DNA from 4 places in the Saccharopolyspora griseoalba genome. Region 2 is predicted to be linked to each of the others. Evidence: riboswitches for the same ligand, from Rfam matches in the RefSeq annotation. Region 2 holds a riboswitch; each other region holds the start of a gene.
What was found. A riboswitch is a leader RNA that binds a small molecule or an ion and turns the genes downstream of it on or off. The one in region 2 is predicted to bind cobalamin.
Positions count from the first base shown of each region.

Region 1: it holds a riboswitch for cobalamin, as region 2 does, so the genes downstream of both, ACFQRI_RS15540 (ribonucleoside-diphosphate reductase subunit alpha) here and ACFQRI_RS04885 (HoxN/HupN/NixA family nickel/cobalt transporter) in region 2, are expected to answer to the same signal.
Region 3: it holds a riboswitch for cobalamin, as region 2 does, so the genes downstream of both, metE (5-methyltetrahydropteroyltriglutamate--homocysteine S-methyltransferase) here and ACFQRI_RS04885 (HoxN/HupN/NixA family nickel/cobalt transporter) in region 2, are expected to answer to the same signal.
Region 4: it holds a riboswitch for cobalamin, as region 2 does, so the genes downstream of both, ACFQRI_RS11975 (ABC transporter substrate-binding protein) here and ACFQRI_RS04885 (HoxN/HupN/NixA family nickel/cobalt transporter) in region 2, are expected to answer to the same signal.

Region 1 covers NZ_JBHTCJ010000007.1:188,325-192,415, forward strand. Annotated here, with positions in the region: gene ACFQRI_RS15540 (ribonucleoside-diphosphate reductase subunit alpha) at 1-2,175, opposite strand, end outside; cobalamin riboswitch at 2,304-2,518, opposite strand; gene ACFQRI_RS15545 (TetR/AcrR family transcriptional regulator) at 2,602-3,279, opposite strand; gene ACFQRI_RS15550 (hypothetical protein) at 3,492-3,815, shown strand; gene ACFQRI_RS15555 (hypothetical protein) at 3,977-4,091, shown strand, end outside.
Region 2 covers NZ_JBHTCJ010000002.1:159,482-163,572, reverse strand. Annotated here, with positions in the region: gene ACFQRI_RS04895 (pyridoxal-dependent decarboxylase) at 13-1,449, shown strand; gene ACFQRI_RS04890 (DUF1876 domain-containing protein) at 1,497-1,766, opposite strand; cobalamin riboswitch at 1,948-2,073, shown strand; gene ACFQRI_RS04885 (HoxN/HupN/NixA family nickel/cobalt transporter) at 2,155-3,201, shown strand; gene ACFQRI_RS04880 (precorrin-8X methylmutase) at 3,257-3,859, shown strand; gene ACFQRI_RS04875 (sirohydrochlorin chelatase) at 3,856-4,091, shown strand, end outside.
Region 3 covers NZ_JBHTCJ010000007.1:183,069-187,159, reverse strand. Annotated here, with positions in the region: gene ACFQRI_RS15535 (ribonucleotide-diphosphate reductase subunit beta) at 1-142, shown strand, start outside; gene metE (5-methyltetrahydropteroyltriglutamate--homocysteine S-methyltransferase) at 210-2,501, opposite strand; cobalamin riboswitch at 2,621-2,838, opposite strand; gene ACFQRI_RS15525 (VOC family protein) at 2,885-3,655, opposite strand; gene ACFQRI_RS15520 (DapH/DapD/GlmU-related protein) at 3,721-4,091, opposite strand, start outside.
Region 4 covers NZ_JBHTCJ010000005.1:175,007-179,097, reverse strand. Annotated here, with positions in the region: gene ACFQRI_RS11990 (hypothetical protein) at 741-947, shown strand; gene ACFQRI_RS11985 (alpha/beta fold hydrolase) at 996-1,259, opposite strand; gene ACFQRI_RS11980 (alpha/beta fold hydrolase) at 1,338-1,961, opposite strand; cobalamin riboswitch at 2,055-2,242, shown strand; gene ACFQRI_RS11975 (ABC transporter substrate-binding protein) at 2,300-3,316, shown strand; gene ACFQRI_RS11970 (FecCD family ABC transporter permease) at 3,313-4,091, shown strand, end outside.

The DNA of each region.
Region 1 (4,091 bases), on a different contig from region 2:
GCGCGCCGCGGCTTCGACCAGCCAGCGCGGTTCGACCTCGAAGGCGGTGGCGTAGCGGGTCTTGAGCTCGGCGGGCACGCGGTCGACGGGGCCGAGCGAGCCGTCGTGCAGCTTCAGGTCGGCGACCATCGCCTCGTCCCACAGGCCCGCGCGCTTGAGGTCGGAGACCAGGTGCGGGTTGATCGCGGTGAACTCGCCGGACATGTTCGACTTCACGTAGAGGTTGCGGTAGATCGGCTCGACGGACTGCCCGACGCCGCAGATGTTCGCGATGGTCGCGGTCGGCGCGATCGCCATCACGTTGGAGTTGCGCATCCCGCTGGCGCGCACCAGCTCCCGCAGCCCGTCCCAGTCCAGGCGGGTGGACCGGTCGAACTCGTCGTCGCCCCGGTCGCGCGCGAGCAGCTCCAGCGAGTCGATGGGCAGGATCCCCCGGCTCCACAGCGAGCCCTCGAAGGACTCGTAGCGGCCGCGTTCCTCGGCGAGGCGGGCGGAAGCGGCGATCGCGTGGTAGGAGATCTCCTCGGTGCTCCGGTCGGCGAACTCCACCGCCTCGGCCGAGGACATCGCCAGGCCCTGCCGCAGCAGCGCGTCGGAGTGACCCATCAGCCCGAGGCCCACCGGGCGGTGCCGCAGGTTGGAGTTCCGGGCTTCGTCGACGGTGTAGAAGTTGATGTCGATGACGTTGTCGAGCATGCGCACGGCCGTCCGCGTGGTTGCGGCCAGGTGCTCGCGGTCCAGCCCGTCGGCCGTGACGTGCCGGGCGAGGTTGATCGACCCCAGGTTGCAGACCGCGACCTCGTCGGCGCTGGTGTTCAGCGTGATCTCGGTGCACAGGTTCGACGAGTGCACCACCCCGGCGTGCTGCTGCGGGGAGCGCAGGTTGCACGGGTCCTTGAAGGTGATCCAGGGGTGCCCGGTCTCGAAGAGCATGGTCAGCATCCGCCGCCACAGCTCGACGGCCCGAACCCGCTTGTGCACCCGGAGCTCGCCGCGTTCGGCCGCGGCCTCGCAGGCCCGGTAGCGCTCGGCGAAGGCCCGGCCGTAGAGGTCGTGCAGGTCGGGCACCTCGTCCGGGGAGAACAGCGTCCACTGCTCGTCGGCCTCGACGCGGCGCAGGAATTCGTCGGGAACCCAGTTGGCGGTGTTCATGTCGTGCGTGCGCCGCCGGTCGTCACCGGTGTTCTTGCGCAGGTCGAGGAACTCCTCGACGTCGATGTGCCAGGTCTCCAGGTACGCGCACACCGCGCCCTTGCGCTTGCCGCCCTGGTTGACCGCCACCGCCGTGTCGTTGGCGATCTTCAGGAACGGGACCACGCCCTGCGATTCGCCGTTGGTCCCCCGGATGTGCGCACCGATCCCGCGCACCGGTGTCCAGTCGTTGCCCAGCCCGCCGGAGTACTTGGCCAGCAGCGCGTTGGTGCGGTACGAGCTGAAGATGGCCTCCAGGTCGTCCTCGACGGTGGTCAGGAAGCACGAGGAGAGCTGCGGCCGCGTGGTGCCCGCGTTGAACAGCGTCGGGGTCGAGCACATGAAGTCGAACGACGACAGCAGCTGGTAGAACTCGATCGCCCGCGCCTCCCGGTCGTCCTCGCGCAGCGACAGTCCCATGGCGACCCGCAGGAAGAACGCCTGCGGCAGCTCGTAGCGCGCGCCGTCGTGCTTGAGCAGGTAGCGGTCGTGGAGCGTCTGCAGCCCCAGGAAGTCGAACGCCAGGTCGCGGTCGGGCTCGATGGCCGCGCCGAGCCTTTCCAGGTCGAACGTCGCCAGCTCGGGATCCAGCGCGCCCAGCTCGACGCCGCGGTGGACGTAGTCGGCGAAGTAGTCGCGGTAGCGGGCGCGCATCTGCTGCTGATCGGCCTCCTGCGGTGCGCCGGCCAGGAAGCTCAGCGCCTCCCCGCGCAGCGCGTCCAGCAGCAGCCGCGCGGTCACCCTCGAGTAGTTCGGCTCCTGCTCCACCAGGGTGCGCGCGGCGAGCGTGAGCGCCTCGGCCAGCTCGGCGCTGCTGATGCCGTCGTAGACGGTGCGGCGGACCTCGGCCAGCACGGGTTCGGGATGGGCGTCGTCCAGGCCGCGGCAGGCCTGCTCGACCACCGCGGACACGCGATCCCAGTCCAGCGGGACGGGTTCGGCGCCGGGATCTCGGACGGCCAGCGGTGTTGCGGTTTCGGTCACCGGGACTCTCTCCTCGCGAGCTCGGAAGTGCTGCCCGGAACCGGCGGCGAGCACGCGAGGACGACGGCCCCGCAGGCCGCCGCTCGTCCGCGTGGACCCTCCCGCGAGGTCCCGGACCGCGCGCACCCCTCGTGCGCGCACCGGTGGCAGGTCTTCGGACTCACGGGCGGCCGGCCGGGGAGGCCGGACCTACTGGCCGTCGCTTCCCGGGCGCCGAGCGCCCAGTGCCGTTGACGGCGGTCGTTCCCGTACACCGCTGCGGGGCAGTCCCGGATTCGCACCGGGTTCCCTGTTGCCACACCGGGCCCGTTCGGCCCGGTGAACCACCAGCGTCGATCACTCTACATGTGGGGTTTCGATCTGTTGAGAACCCCTATATGGGCGTGTCTCGTTCGCTTCGCGGCCTGTTCGCGCGAGCGGGAGGGGTCAGGTGTCCGCGGCGAGAGCGGCGGCGCGCTCCTCGGCGGCGCGCTCGTGGCCGACGAAGGGCGCCAGGACGCAGTAGAGCAGGTCCGGGAGCAGCTCGGGGAGTCGAGCCGCCTCGCCGCGCCGCACCCGGTTGTAGAGCACCTCGAGCACCGCGCCGATGACGGTCTCGGCCGTGAAGTTCGGTCCTGGCGCGGTGTTCGGCAGGTCCTCGGTCTGCTCGGTGATCAGCTCGGTCAGCCTGCCGATGATCTCGGAGCGGCGCTCCAGCGCAGCGGGTCCCGCGGCGAAGACCTCGACGATCCCCAGCGCCGCGGCGTGCGGGTCGGCGGCGAGCTCGCGCAGGGCGCCGGCCAGCGCCTCGCGCGCGCTGGCCACGAAGTCCGGCTGCGAGGCGTAGGCCTTCTGCGCGGCGGCGACCACCCGTTCGGCCAGGTCGTCGTAGGTGGCCAGGAAGGCCGCTTCCTTGTTGGCGAAGTGCTGGTAGAAGGTCTTGCGCGAAACGCCGGCGCGACCGAGGAAGTCCTCCACCGTCGACTTGGCGTACCCGGACTCGCCGACGGAGGCGGTCACCGCGGCGAGGATGCGCGCGCGCTGGTCGCTGGCCACCTCGTCGGCCGGGATGCCGTGCCTGCCCGGGGGCAGCTTCCGCCGCTCGCGGGAAGCCCTGGCGCTCACCTGCCTGCTACCTCGCTCGTCCTCGAAGGGGCAAGTCCTTTTGCCAAGGCTACCGGCCCGCTACGGTTCCTGAGGTGCGCATTCCGGAAAGCGAGCCCGATCCCGTCGTTTCGCATTCGCCGGACTCCCTGGAGGCCGCGATCGAGGACTGGCACCGGTCCTGCCGGCAGGCGTGCGCGCGGGATCGCGCGTGCGCGGACAGGTTCGCGAGCGTGGTCGATTCGCTCATCACCTGGTTGGCCGAGAACCCTGACGCCGCGCGGGTCTACTTCGGCGATGCCGCCGCGGGCGGGCGGCCCGAGCTGACGCCGCGGATCCTGGCCGCGAAGCAACGGATGACCAGCGGAATCGTCGACCTCATCGCCGGCTGCGGGCGCTCGGAGCACCGCACCAGGGTCGAATTCGTGGTCGGCGCGGTCCGGCAGATCACTCGCGAGGAGCTACGCAGGGAACCGGTCGACCACGCTCGTCTGGCCCACAAGCTCACCCGCCTGGCCCCGTTGCTGGTCGAACCTGCTTGCGCAGCGCACCGATGAGCTCCTGAGCTGGCCGTTGCGGTATAGAAACACGCGTGTTTCTATATGTTTTCCCGGGTGACGCCCCGAAATCGCCGATGAGTCATCCGAAATCCCCTGCGGTGCGGGAAATCTCGAATCGGGGGCGGCGGTGGGGTGCGCTTCGACGACAGGAGGTCAGCATGAACAGCGGTCGATACAGGGTTCTGGGCGCGGCGATGATCGCGGCGATGTCCCTCGCCGGCGCGTCGGTCGCGCAGGCGGCGTCGGTCCAGGCCGTGCAGTGGAACCCGCAGA
Region 2 (4,091 bases):
GTGACTGGGCACATGTCGCCGGAGGAGTTCCGGGCCGCTGGCAAGCAGGTCGTGGACTGGATCGCGGACTACTACGCGGGCATCGAGCGCCACCCGGTGCGCTCCAGGGCCGAGCCGGGGGAGATCCGGGCGCAGCTGCCGGCGCACCCGCCGGAGCGGGGGGAGCCCTTCGCCGAGGTGCTCGGCGACCTCGAGGAGGTCCTGCTGCCGGGCGTGACCCACTGGCAGCACCCGAGCTTCTTCGCCTACTTCCCGGCCAACGCCAGCGGCCCCGCGATCCTCGGCGACCTGCTCTCCAGCGGGCTCGGCGTGCAGGGAATGCTGTGGGCGACCAGCCCGGCCTGCACCGAGCTGGAGACCGTCGTGGTGGACTGGCTGGCCGAGCTGCTGGGACTGCCCGAGCACTTCCGCACCGACGCCGCGGGCGGCGGCGTCATCCAGGACTCGGCCTCCAGCGCCGCGCTGGTGGCCTGCCTGGCCGCGCTGCAGCGCACCGGGGCCGACGTCGCCCGGCGCGGGATCACCGGGCGGCACGTCCTCTACGTCTCCGCGCACACCCACTCCAGCGTCGCCCGGGCCGCGCGGATGGCCGGGGTGGGGGCGGACAACGTCCGGGTCGTCGACACCGATCCGGCGACGCTGGCCATGGACCCGCGCCACCTCGACGAGCTGATGGCCGCGGACCTCGCCGACGGCGCGGTGCCGACCATGGTGTGCGCGACGGCGGGCACCACCTCCACCACCGCGGTCGACCCGGTGCGGGCCATCGGCGAGGTGGCCCGCGCACGCGGCGTCTGGCTGCACGTCGACGCCGCCTACGCCGGGGTCGCCGCGGTGTGCCCGGAGTTCCGCTGGATCAACGACGGCGTCGCCGAGTTCGCCGACTCCTACTGCACCAACCCGCACAAGTGGCTGCTGACCAACTTCGACTGCAGCGTGCTCTGGCTGGCCGACCGCGCCCCGATGGTCGAGGCGCTGTCGGTGCTGCCGGAGTACCTGCGCAACGAGGCCACCGAGTCCGGCGAGGTCATCGACTACCGCGACTGGCAGATCCCGCTGGGCCGCCGCTTCCGCGCGCTCAAGCTCTGGTCGGTCGTGCGCTGGTACGGCGCCGGGGGACTGCGCGAGCACGTCCGCGGCACCGCGCGGCTGGCCCGCGAGTTCGCCGGTCGGGTCCGCGAGGACCCGCGGTTCGAGCTGCTCGAACCGGTTCCGTTCGCGCTGGTCTGCTTCCGCCCCCGCTTCCCGGAGCTCGGCGTCGAGGAGGCCAACGAGCGCACCTTGCGGCTGATGGGCGAGCTCAACGACTCCGGTGAGCTCTACCTCACGCACACCAAGGTCGACGGCCGCGTGCTGCTGCGCCTGGCCGTCGGATCGCCGCAGACCCGGCGCGAGCACGTCGAGGCCGCCTTCGCGCGCATCCGCGAGCGGGTCGACGCCCCGGCCTAGGTCCCAGGGGGCGCGGTTGCTGGCGACCGCGCCCCCTGGGGATCGCGTCAGGCGGGGATGTGCACCCGCCGGTGCAGCCGGTCGCCGATGTCCTGCGAGGCGTTGTCGAGCAGCTTGTGCGCCAGCTCGAACAGGGCGCGGGCGATGGCGATCTCGTCGCCGATCTGCGGCACCTCCGGGTCCTCGGGGTGCCGCCGCGCCGTGCCGTGCCCGTGCAGCGGCTGCCCGTTCGGGGTCATGAAGCCGACGTCCGCGGTGGTCTTCGCGCCGGCCTCCACGACCTGCAAGTTCAGCGTGATCGAGTGGGTCTCGTTCATGGTCGCCTCCCGGTGCCGGAATGTGCGGGCCCGCCCCGCCGGGGAGCGGGCTCGCCACCCGGTTACCCCGTTCGAGGCGCCGGCAAGCCGGCCGCGCGGAAACCGAATCACGGACCGTGATCGATTTCACCAGGTTTGACCTCGGACGGTAGATCAGGCAAGGATGACCGAGCCGACAGTGCAGGAACCCGGTGCGAATCCGGGACGGTCCCGCCACTGTGACCGGGAAGCGGCCCCCACCCAGCGCCACGGCTGTGACCAGCTGGAAGGCCGGGGGTGCGCGTTCGACCCGGGAGTCAGGACACTGCGTGCCGGCTCCGCGCCGCGAACCCGCGGCGCGCGGACACCGAGCCCCTCGGGCGGGAGAACCCAGGAGGTCGGAGATCCCATGACTCGGGATGCCGAAACGAGCCGGACGACCGGCTGGGGCGCAGCGGAGCGCCGCAAGGCGGCGGTCCTGCTCGCCGCGATCGGAGCGCTGCACCTGATCGGGTGGGGTGCCTACCTGCTCCACGTCAACGCCTTCAGCGCCGCTGGCGGACTGGCCGCCGCGGGCACCACCGCTTACCTGCTGGGCCTGCGGCACGGATTCGACGCCGACCACGTCGCGGTCATCGACGACGCCACCCGGCTGCTGATGCAGCGCGGCAGGCGCCCGGTCTCGACCGGCATGTGGTTCGCGCTCGGCCACGCCAGCGTGGTGATGATGCTGGCCTTCGCGGTCGCCTTCGTCGCCGGGCCCGCCGCCCAGCGCTGGGCCGAGCAGACCGGGATGCGGCTGGCCACCGGCGTGGACGTGCTGGTCGTGGCCGTGCTGACCACGCTGGCCGTGCTCAACGCGCTGGTGCTGCGCGACGCCTGGCGGCTGCTGCGCCGCGCCCGGCGCGGCGAGGTCGACGAGGACGAGGTCGAGGCCGTGCTCGGCCGCCGCGGGCTGCTGGCCCGGCTGCTGCGCGGCCGGATGCGGGGCGTGGCGCGCTCCTGGCACCTGTTCGGCATCGGGCTGCTGTTCGGGCTGGGCATGCAGACCGCCACCGAGATCACCGTGCTGGCCATGGTCTCGCCGACCGGCCAGCTCTCGGCGATCGCGGTGCTGAGCCTGCCGCTGCTGTTCGCCGCCGGGATGTGCACGGTGGACAGCGTCGACGGGATGCTGATGTCGCGGGCCTACACCTGGTCGCTGGCCAAGCCGCTGCGGCGGTTGTGGGTCAACGTGACCACGACCGCGCTGACGGTCGGGCTGGCCGCGCTGGTCGCCTTCGTGGTGCTGTGCGGGCTGCTGGCCGACTCGGGGATCGACTTCCTGAGCGGCATCGCGGCCATCGGCGACCAGTTCGAGCTGCTGGGCTACCTCACCCTGGGGCTGTTCCTGGCGGTGTGGGCCGGAGCGGCGCTGTGGTGGAGGCTCACCAGCCGCAAGCCGAAGACCATCTGAAGAAGCTGAAAACCCGCCGTGCGGCGGGGAAGACGGAAGAGCGATGAGACGCGCAGTGCACCCGATCGAAACCGAGTCCTACCGGATCATGCGGTCCAGGGCCGATTTCGCCCACTTCCCGCCGCTGACCCGGGCGGTCGTCGAGCGCGTCGTGCACACCACCGCCGACCCGAGCTGGACCGGCGAGGTGGTGGCCGACGAAACCGCGCTGCACCGCGGCAGGGACGCACTGCTGGCCGACGCGCCGCTGATCAGCGACGTGCGGATGCTCGCGGCGGGCGTGACCGCGCGACCGGTGCGGGTCGGCCTGGACTTCACCGGCGTGGCCGACACGGCCGAAGCCGACGGGCTGACCCGCTCGGCGGCGGGCATCCGCCTGGCCGCGCGGCAACACCCGGAAGGCGCCGTGTGGGCCATCGGCAACGCGCCGACGGCCCTGATGGAGCTGCTGCGCCTGGCCGAGGCCGGCGAGGTCGACCCCGCGCTGGTCGTCGGCGTCCCGGTGGGCTTCGTCGGCGCCGTGGACAGCAAGGCGGCGCTGCGCCGCAGCGGCCTGCCGGCCGTGAGCACCCTGACCGAGCGCGGTGGCGCGGCGATCGCCGCCGCCGCGATCAACGCACTGCTCTACTGGGCAGAGGAACCTGGAGGTAATCGGTGACCGAACCACTGCTGGTCGTAGGCCACGGCACGGTGGACGAGAAGGGGGTGGCCGAGTTCCACTCCTTCCTCGAACGGCTGGGCGCGCGGATGAGCGCGGCCGGTGTCGACAGCGCCGGCGGCTTCATCGAGCTGTCCGCGCCCGCGGTCACCGAGTCCTGGGCGGAGCTCGCCGGCAAGGGCCACCGGCGGATGGCCGCCGTCCCGCTGGTGCTGGTCGCCGCCGGGCACGG
Region 3 (4,091 bases), on a different contig from region 2:
GCTCGGCCTGGAGCCGGTGTTCGAGCCGACCGACAACCCGTTCCCGTGGATGTCGGAGGCGATGGATCTGAAGAAGGAGAAGAACTTCTTCGAAACCCGCGTCACCGAGTACCAGTCCGGCGCCGCTCTCACCTGGGACTGATCCCGCGACCGGGGTGCGGGCGCGCGGCCCGCACCCCGGTCGGGCGCTCCCGCGGGGAGCGGCGGCGTCAGTCGGAGCCGTGGGCCGCGGCCTCCCGGAGCCGGTGGGCCGCCGCCACCAGGTTGGCCAGGGCGGCCTCGGTCTCCGGGTAGTCGCGGGTCTTGAGACCGCAGTCCGGGTTCACCCACAAGCGCTCGGCCGGCACCGCTGCCAGCGCCGCCCGCAGCAGGTCGGCGACCTCGTCGGCGCCTGGCACGCGCGGCGAGTGGATGTCGTAGACGCCCGGCCCGACACCCCGCGCGTAGCCGACCGCGTTGAGGTCGTCGAGCACCTCCATCCGCGACCGGGCGGCCTCGATGCTGGTGACGTCCGCGTCGAGGGCCACGATCGCGTCGATGACGTCGCCGAACTCGGAGTAGCACAGGTGCGTGTGGATCTGCGTGCCGTCGGAGACGCCCGAGGTCGCCAGCCGGAAGGACGCCACCGCCCACTCCAGGTAGGCGGGCCGGTCGGCCGCGCGCAGCGGCAGCAGCTCGCGCAGCGCCGGCTCGTCGACCTGCACCGCGCGGATGCCCGACGCCTCCAGATCGCGCACTTCGTCGCGGATGGCCAGCGCCACCTGCCGGGCGGTCTCGTCGACCGGCTGATCATCGCGGACGAACGACCAGGACAGCATCGTCACCGGCCCGGTGAGCATGCCCTTGAGCGGCTTGTCGGTCAGCCGCTGGGCGTACCTGGCCCACTCGACGGTCATCGGCTCCGGCCGGTGCACGTCGCCGTGCAGCACCGGCGGCCGCACGCAGCGCGAACCGTAGGACTGCACCCAGCCGTGGTCGGTCGTGGCGAACCCGGCCAGCTGCTCGGCGAAGAACTGGACCATGTCGCTGCGCTCGGGTTCGCCGTGCACCAGCACGTCCAGCCCGAGCTTCTCCTGCAGGCGCACCACGCGCTCGATCTCCTCGCGCATCCGCTGCCGGTACTCGTCCGGCTCGATGCGCCCGGCGCGCAGCGCGGCGCGCGCCTTGCGCACGTCGGTGGTCTGCGGGAATGACCCGATCGTGGTGGTCGGCAGCGGCGGCAGCCGCAACGACCGCTGCTGGGCGGCGGACCGCTGCCGGTAGTCGCCGCGCCGCGCGTGCTCCGGGCGCAACGACGCCACCCGCGCCCGCACCCGCTGGTCCCGGCTCGCACCCGTCCGCGAGGCCACCGCCGACCGCGCGCGATCGAGCTCGGCGCGCACGCCCTCCCGGCCCTCGCGCAGCGCGCGGCCGAGCAGCACGACCTCGCCGACCTTCTGCCGCGCGAACGCCAACCACTCCCGCACCTGGGGATCCAGGTCGGTTTCCGCGTCGACGTCGTAGGGCACGTGCAGCAGCGAGCACGAGGTGCCCACGGCGACCTCCCCGGCCATGCCGAGCAGGGTGGCCGCGGTGGTCAGCGCGCGGTCCAGATCGGTGCGCCACACGTTGCGACCGTCGACCAGCCCCGCGACGAGGGTCTTGTCCCGCATCCCGCGCAACCCGGGCAACCGGTCCAGCGCACCCGGGCCGGCGACGAGGTCCACGGCGATCGCCTCGACCGGCGAGTCGGCCAGCACCGGCAGCGCCTCACCCAGCTCGCCGAAGTAACCCGCGACCAGCAGCTCCGGCCGGTCAGCGCGATCGCCGAGCCGGCGGTAGGCGTTGCGCAGCACCTCCAGCTCCTCGGCCGTGCGGTCGACGGCCAGAGCTGGCTCGTCCAGCTGGACCCATTCGGCCCCGGCCTCGCGCAGCTCGGCGAGCAGCCGCGCGTAGGCGTCGAGCAGCTCGGGCAGCTTGTCCAGCGGCCGGAAGGACTCCGGCGCGCCCTCGGCCGACTTGGCGAGCAGCAGGAAGGTCAACGGCCCGACGAGCACCGGCCGGGTCTCAACTCCGAGCTTGCGGGCTTCCCGGAAGTCGTCGACCGGCGTGCGGTCGGCGAGCTCGAACCGGGTGTCCGGGCCGATCTCGGGAACCAGGTAGTGGTAGTTGGTGTCGAACCACTTCGTCATCTCCAGCGGCGGCGCGCTGGCCGTGCCGCGGGCCATGGCGAAGTAGGTGTCCAGCGCGCTCAGGCCCAGCTCGGCGTGCCGGGGCGGCACGGCGCCGAAGGTGAAGGCCGCGTCGAGCACCTGGTCGTAGAACGAGAAGGTGTTCCCCGGGATCGAGTCGAGCCCGGCCGCGGCGAGATCGCGCCAGGTGCCCGCGCGCAGCCGGCGCGCCACCGACCGCAGCTCGCTCTCGTCGCAGCGACCCGCCCAGTAGTTCTCCAGCGCCCGCTTGAGCTCCCGGTTCGGGCCGATCCGGGGAAATCCGAGCACGGTGGATCCGATGAATGTCAACGCTCTCTCCTCGCGAGCTAGACGTCCACCGAGGCTTCGCGAGGGCGCGGACCAGCGACGACCACGGCCGCTGGAACGTCCGCCAGGTCCTCCCGCGAGACCTCGGACCACGCGCACCGGCGGTGCGCGTACCGGTGGCAGGTCTTCGGACTCGCGGGCGCGCCCGGCCGGAGCCGGGATTCCTACCGGCCGTCGCTTCCCGGACCTGCGTCCAGTGCTGATGACGGCTTTCGTTCCCACTCACCGCTGCGGGGCAGTCCTGGACTCGCACCAGGTTCCCTCTTGCCTCACCGCCCGCAGCGCGTGCGAGCGGTGAACCACCGGCAACGTCAGGCTAACCCGGGAGGACTCGGCCGAACAGCCCCGAGCACCGGCGATCTCGATCACGTGATGTGCGGGTTGGACCCGATGCTGAACGGAGTGCCGAACGGGTCGCGCGCGTTGGCCAGCCGCCCGTACTCCATGTCGAAGGCGTCGTCCGCGCTCCCACCGGCCTCGCGGATGCGGGCGACCGCGGCATCGGCGTCGGTGACGGCGAACAGCACGCCCCACTCCGACTTCTCCGCCGACGGGTCGCCGAGGATTCCACCGATCTCGTGACCGTCCGGGCGCCGCAGGAAGGTGAAGTCGGCACCCTCGAGCTGCGAATCACCGTCCAGGGTGAAGCCGAAGACCTCGGAGTAGAAGTCCCGAGCCGGGCCCGGCTGCGGGGTGACCAGGTCGTTGCGCAGCAGGCTGTTGGGCTCGTTGACGATCTGCGAGCCGATGTGCTGGCCCGCCTGCCAGAGCGAGAAGTGCCCGCCGGTGGGGTCGCGGAGCACGGCCATCTTCCCGTGCTCCATCACCTGCATGGGTTCCTGCAGCAGCTCGGCCCCGGCGGCCTTGGCCCGGTTCGCGGTGGCCTCGCAGTCGTCCACCGCGAAGTAGAGGTTCCACCAGTAGGCGACCGGATCGGCGTCGACGTTCTGCATCAGCGCGGCGACCGGCTTGTCGCGCAGCAAGCACATCGTGTAGTGGCCGGTGTCGGCGTCGCCCCTGGTGAACTCCCAGCCGAACACCGCGCCGTAGAAGCCGGTCGCCCGGTCCAGGTCCGGAATCCCCAGGTCGATCCAGGTCGGCGTGCCCTCGGGTTGTGCCTCGTTCAGCTCCGGCATGACGTTCCCCCTTCGTCGCTTCCAGCAGCGACGGTAGACACACCCACCGACGAGCGCGCGGGGGATCAGTCCTCGAGGCGACTGCGCTCGCGCGCCCTCGCGGCGGCGGCCGAGGTCTTGGGCAGCTCGATGACCCCGGTGTCCGCGGTGTGCTCCGGCCTGCTCGAGCCCGCCTCGGCGGCGGGTTCGGGCTCCACCGGCTGCGGCTCGGGTTCCGGCGCGGCTTCGGCGGGCGCGGGCCGCTGGACCGGCTCGGCGGGCTGGGCGAAGAACGCGGACCCGGCCAGCGCACCGGTCCAGGTGTCGGGCTCGCGGATCTCGTTGACGCCGGTGACGATCATGCCGGGTGCGACGTCCTTGGTGACGGTGGCCCCGGCGCAGACGTAGCTGCCGCGGCCGATGGTGACCCCGCCGACGACCTTCGCGCCCCAACCGA
Region 4 (4,091 bases), on a different contig from region 2:
TCGTGGTGATCACGTCACGCGAACTGTAGCGCCGTAGTTTGCCACCGGGTCGGGGTGTGGTCACCAGCCGATCGGGCTGAATCGCTGTCTGCGGAGCGTAGTTGGCGCGGTTGATCCGCTCGCGCGGTGCGCGACGCGGGCGCGATCGTTCCGCGGCGGCTTCGTGATCATTTCTCCCGGGCGGTCGCCGTGAATGATCGCTCCAGTCGTTCCCGCATCGCCGCGTTCCAATTCTTCCGGGGTCGCGCGGATTTTTCTCGGTCCCGTTCGCGCCGCTCCTGCCAGAATGTCGAATTTCCATTCGAGGGGGCGGCTCTCCCGGTCGGGTGAAGCGGATGATCGAGGCCCGATCGGCGGTGTCGCGCGCAGGTGACCCTGGCGAAGATCGAAGCAGGTGGGTGTGAGAATCTTGGTGTGGTCGTTCGGTGTTCCAACGGCGTCGCACCGTGATCTACCAGCATCGCCAGTCCGCGCGAGGGCGGACGGCCGGCCGGATAACGATCCAGGTTCGAAGCGCGATCAAGCCCGTAGATCGGCTCGCGGTCGAGGGCTCCGGTGCGGATGATTGGAACCGGGCCAAGTGGCTGACGGGACTCGTGAGGGCTGACCGCGTGGGGCGGCCCGCTCGATTTCCGGCCGAGACGAATTCGTGATGCGAAATGGCGCAACGGGCTGGGGTTGCGCTCCGTCTCCCAGGCGGATGACCGCACGGGAGAACTGACAAGGACGGGGGAGTCAGGATGTCCGCACCAGGGATCGGCAAGGAACCACACTTCTCGCTGCCCGACTTCGATTCGGTGGCCAAGCTGCCGAAGCCGATCAGGGCGCTGGTGTATCTGGTCGTCATGGCAGTGCTGACGGTGGCGTCGCTCGGGGCGCTCGCGGCCACCATCGCCGTCATCGGCCAGCTCTCCGGCGCCTTCGACATCTTCAGGCTGATCGGCTGAGCAATTCCGCGAGAGGGCCGGTGCACGACGGGTGCGCCGGCCCTCTTCTCATCGCGCGAACCGGCCGATGTCCTCGGCGATCTCGCGCGGGTGCTCGCCGTTGATCGCGTGCGAGGCCTCCGGGTGCTCGACGACCGCGCCGTTGACCAGAGCAGATCTCGCGGTGCGCAGGGCGGTTTCCGGATCGTGCACGACCGAGCGTCCCGCGATCAGGGCCAGCACCGGCATCCGCAGCCCGCGCAGCGCTTCCGGGGCGATCCGGGTGGGCTGGGGGAGCTCCATCGAGTAGTTGCGCATCCCGGCCTCGATCATGTCCGCGACCGGGACGTCCCGGACCGGTGCGCCACCCGCGGTGTAGGAGTTGAAGGAGTCCCGCCAGGACTTCGGCTGTCACGGCACCGAGGCGGGGATCGCGCGGAACGCGGTCCAGGCCGGGATCGAGTCGAAGGTGTGCACCGGATCGATCAAGGTCGGCGTGGCGACGCGCTGCGGCCGGTGGATCGCCAGGTTGGCCGCCGTCCACCCGCCGATCGACAACCCGATCACGTGGAACCGCTCCTGCGGGAGCTCCTCCAGCACCTGGTCGAGCCAAGCGGCCTGGTCGGCGTCGTCGGTGATCGGGACCTCCTGCACGCTGCGGCCGAGTTCGCCGAGCAGGTCGACGGCGTAGACGTCGCCGACGCGCAGCAGCGAGGGCAGGTTGTCGGCCCACACCGGTGATGCCGAAGCGCGGTCGGGCAGCAGCACCAGCGGTTCGCCGCCGGCGCCCGCGGAGCGGTAGACGCGCACGAAGCCGAAGGCCGTGCGCACGTCGCGCACCTCGGAGGCGGCCGGCAGCTCGCGCATGGCCGCGGCGTAGGCCGCTTCGAACTCCGCGTGCCCGGCGGCGCTCTTCCAGTGCCCGACCGGCGCGGGCGCGCGGAGCGCGAACGCCGCGACGAGCGCGGCGACCCCCGCGATGATCGTGATCCCCAGCACCCGGCGGCGACGCCCGCCGCTTCCACCGTCCGCCATCCTCGCCCCGGCAAGCCGACGCCGCCGACGATAGCGCGGTCGGGGAGGTCGCGGCCGGTGTCCGTTCGAGCTCGGAGTTCTCACTCGATCGTGTGATACGTTCGAATTGCCAGTCACGAGCTCGCTCATTTCGCGAGCAGGGAATCCGGTGCGAATCCGGAACTGACGCGCAGCGGTGTGGGTGACGGCGGAACTCGAAGCCACTGGGGCTCGAAGCCCTGGGAAGGCGTTCCGCCCGGTTGAACCCGAGTCCGAAGACCTGCTGGCACCCGGTGCGACCGGGTTTGTCTTGGCAACTGGGCTTCGCGGAACAGAGCCCTGACGCAAAAGGAACGCAATTGCGCTTCGCAGCAGCACTGCACAGCATCGCCGTCCTGGTCCTGCTGGCCGGGTGCGGGACCGGCGCCGCCCCGCAGGAGCAGCGGTCCGCCCCCGGGTTCCCGCGCGCGGTGGACAACTGCGGGCAGCGCACCGAGGTCCAGGCCCCGCCGCGTCGAGTGGTCTCGCTCGACCAGGGCAGCACCGAGATCTTGCTGGCGCTCGGCCTCGCCGACCGCATCGCCGGCACCGCGACCTGGACCGACCCGCTGCCCGCCGACCTCGCGGCGGCCAACGAGGGGGTTCCCCGGTTGGCCGACAACACGCCCTCCTACGAGTCGGTGCTCGCCGCCGAACCCGAGCTGGTCACCGCCTCCTTCGAGGCCACCCTGGGCACCGGTGGCGTCGCCACGCGGGAGCAGTTCGCCGAGCTGGGCGTGCCGACCTACCTGTCGCCGTCGGACTGCTCGAAGGACAACAGCGGACCGGGCGACGGGCGCCGCGACGCCCCGCTGACCATGCGGTCGATCTTCACCGAGGTGCGCGATCTCGCGCGGATGTTCGGCGTCGAGGACCGCGGCGAGCGGTTGGTCGCCGAGCTGCGGGGCCGGATGGACCGCGCCACCGGCGACCTGCGCGCCTCGGACGCCTCGATCGCCTACTGGTTCGCCAACTCCGAATCGCCCTACCTGGCCGGGTGCTGCGGCGCGCCCGGCATCATCACCGCCGAGGTCGGCGCCCGCAACGCCTTCGCCGACACCCGCGCCGAGTGGCCGCAGATCAACTGGGAGGTGCTGGCCGAACGCGATCCGGACGTGCTCGTGCTCGGCGACCTGACCCGCGACCGGGAGACCGCCGAGTCCGCCCGGGCCAAGATCGGGTTCCTGGAGTCGCACCCGGTCACCCGCAACATGACCGCGGTCCGCGAGAAGCGCTACGTGCTGCTGAGCGGGCAGGCGATGAACCCCACCATCCGCACGGTCGCCGGCGTGGAGAAGGTGGCCGCCAAGCTGCGCGAGTTCGGGATGGCGGGGTGAGCCGCCCCGCGCTACCCCTGCTGGTGGTCGCCGGCAGCGCGCTGCTGCTCGCCTCGATCTCCGCGGCGATCACCATCGGCCCCGCGCACATCCGATTCGGCGACGTCTGGGCGGTGGTCGCCGACCGCATCGGGCTCGGCGCCTCGGACCTCTCGCTGATCCGCGAGGGCATCGTGTGGAACCTGCGCCTGCCGCGCACCCTGCTGGCGGCGGTGTGCGGCGCGGGGCTGGCGGTGTGCGGGGCGATCATGCAGTCGCTGCTGCGCAACCCGCTGGCCGATCCGTTCGTGCTGGGGGTGTCCTCGGGCGCTTCGACCGGTGCGGTGGTGGTCGTGGTGCTCGGCGTGGGCGGCGGCGTGATCTCGCTGTCGGCGGGCGCGTTCGTCGGAGCGCTGGTGTCGTTCGGGTGCGTGCTGTGGCTCAGCCACGTGCTCGGCGGCACCACCGACCGCGTGGTGCTCTCCGGCGTGGCGGCGATGCAGCTCTTCTCGGCGCTGACCTCGTTCATCGTGCTCATCTCGGCCGACGCCAACACCACCCGCGCGGTGCTGTTCTGGCTGCTGGGCTCGCTGAGCAACGCGGGCTGGCCGGAGGCGCTGCTGTGCGCGGCGACGCTGGTGGTGGTGCTGCTGGTGTGCGGGGGGCACGCCCGCGCGCTGGACGCCTTCGCCTTCGGCGAGGACGCCGCCGCGGCCCTCGGCGTGCCGGTCACCCGCACCCGCCTGGTGCTGCTGTGCATCACCGCGCTGCTCACCGCCGTGCTGGTGAGCTCGGC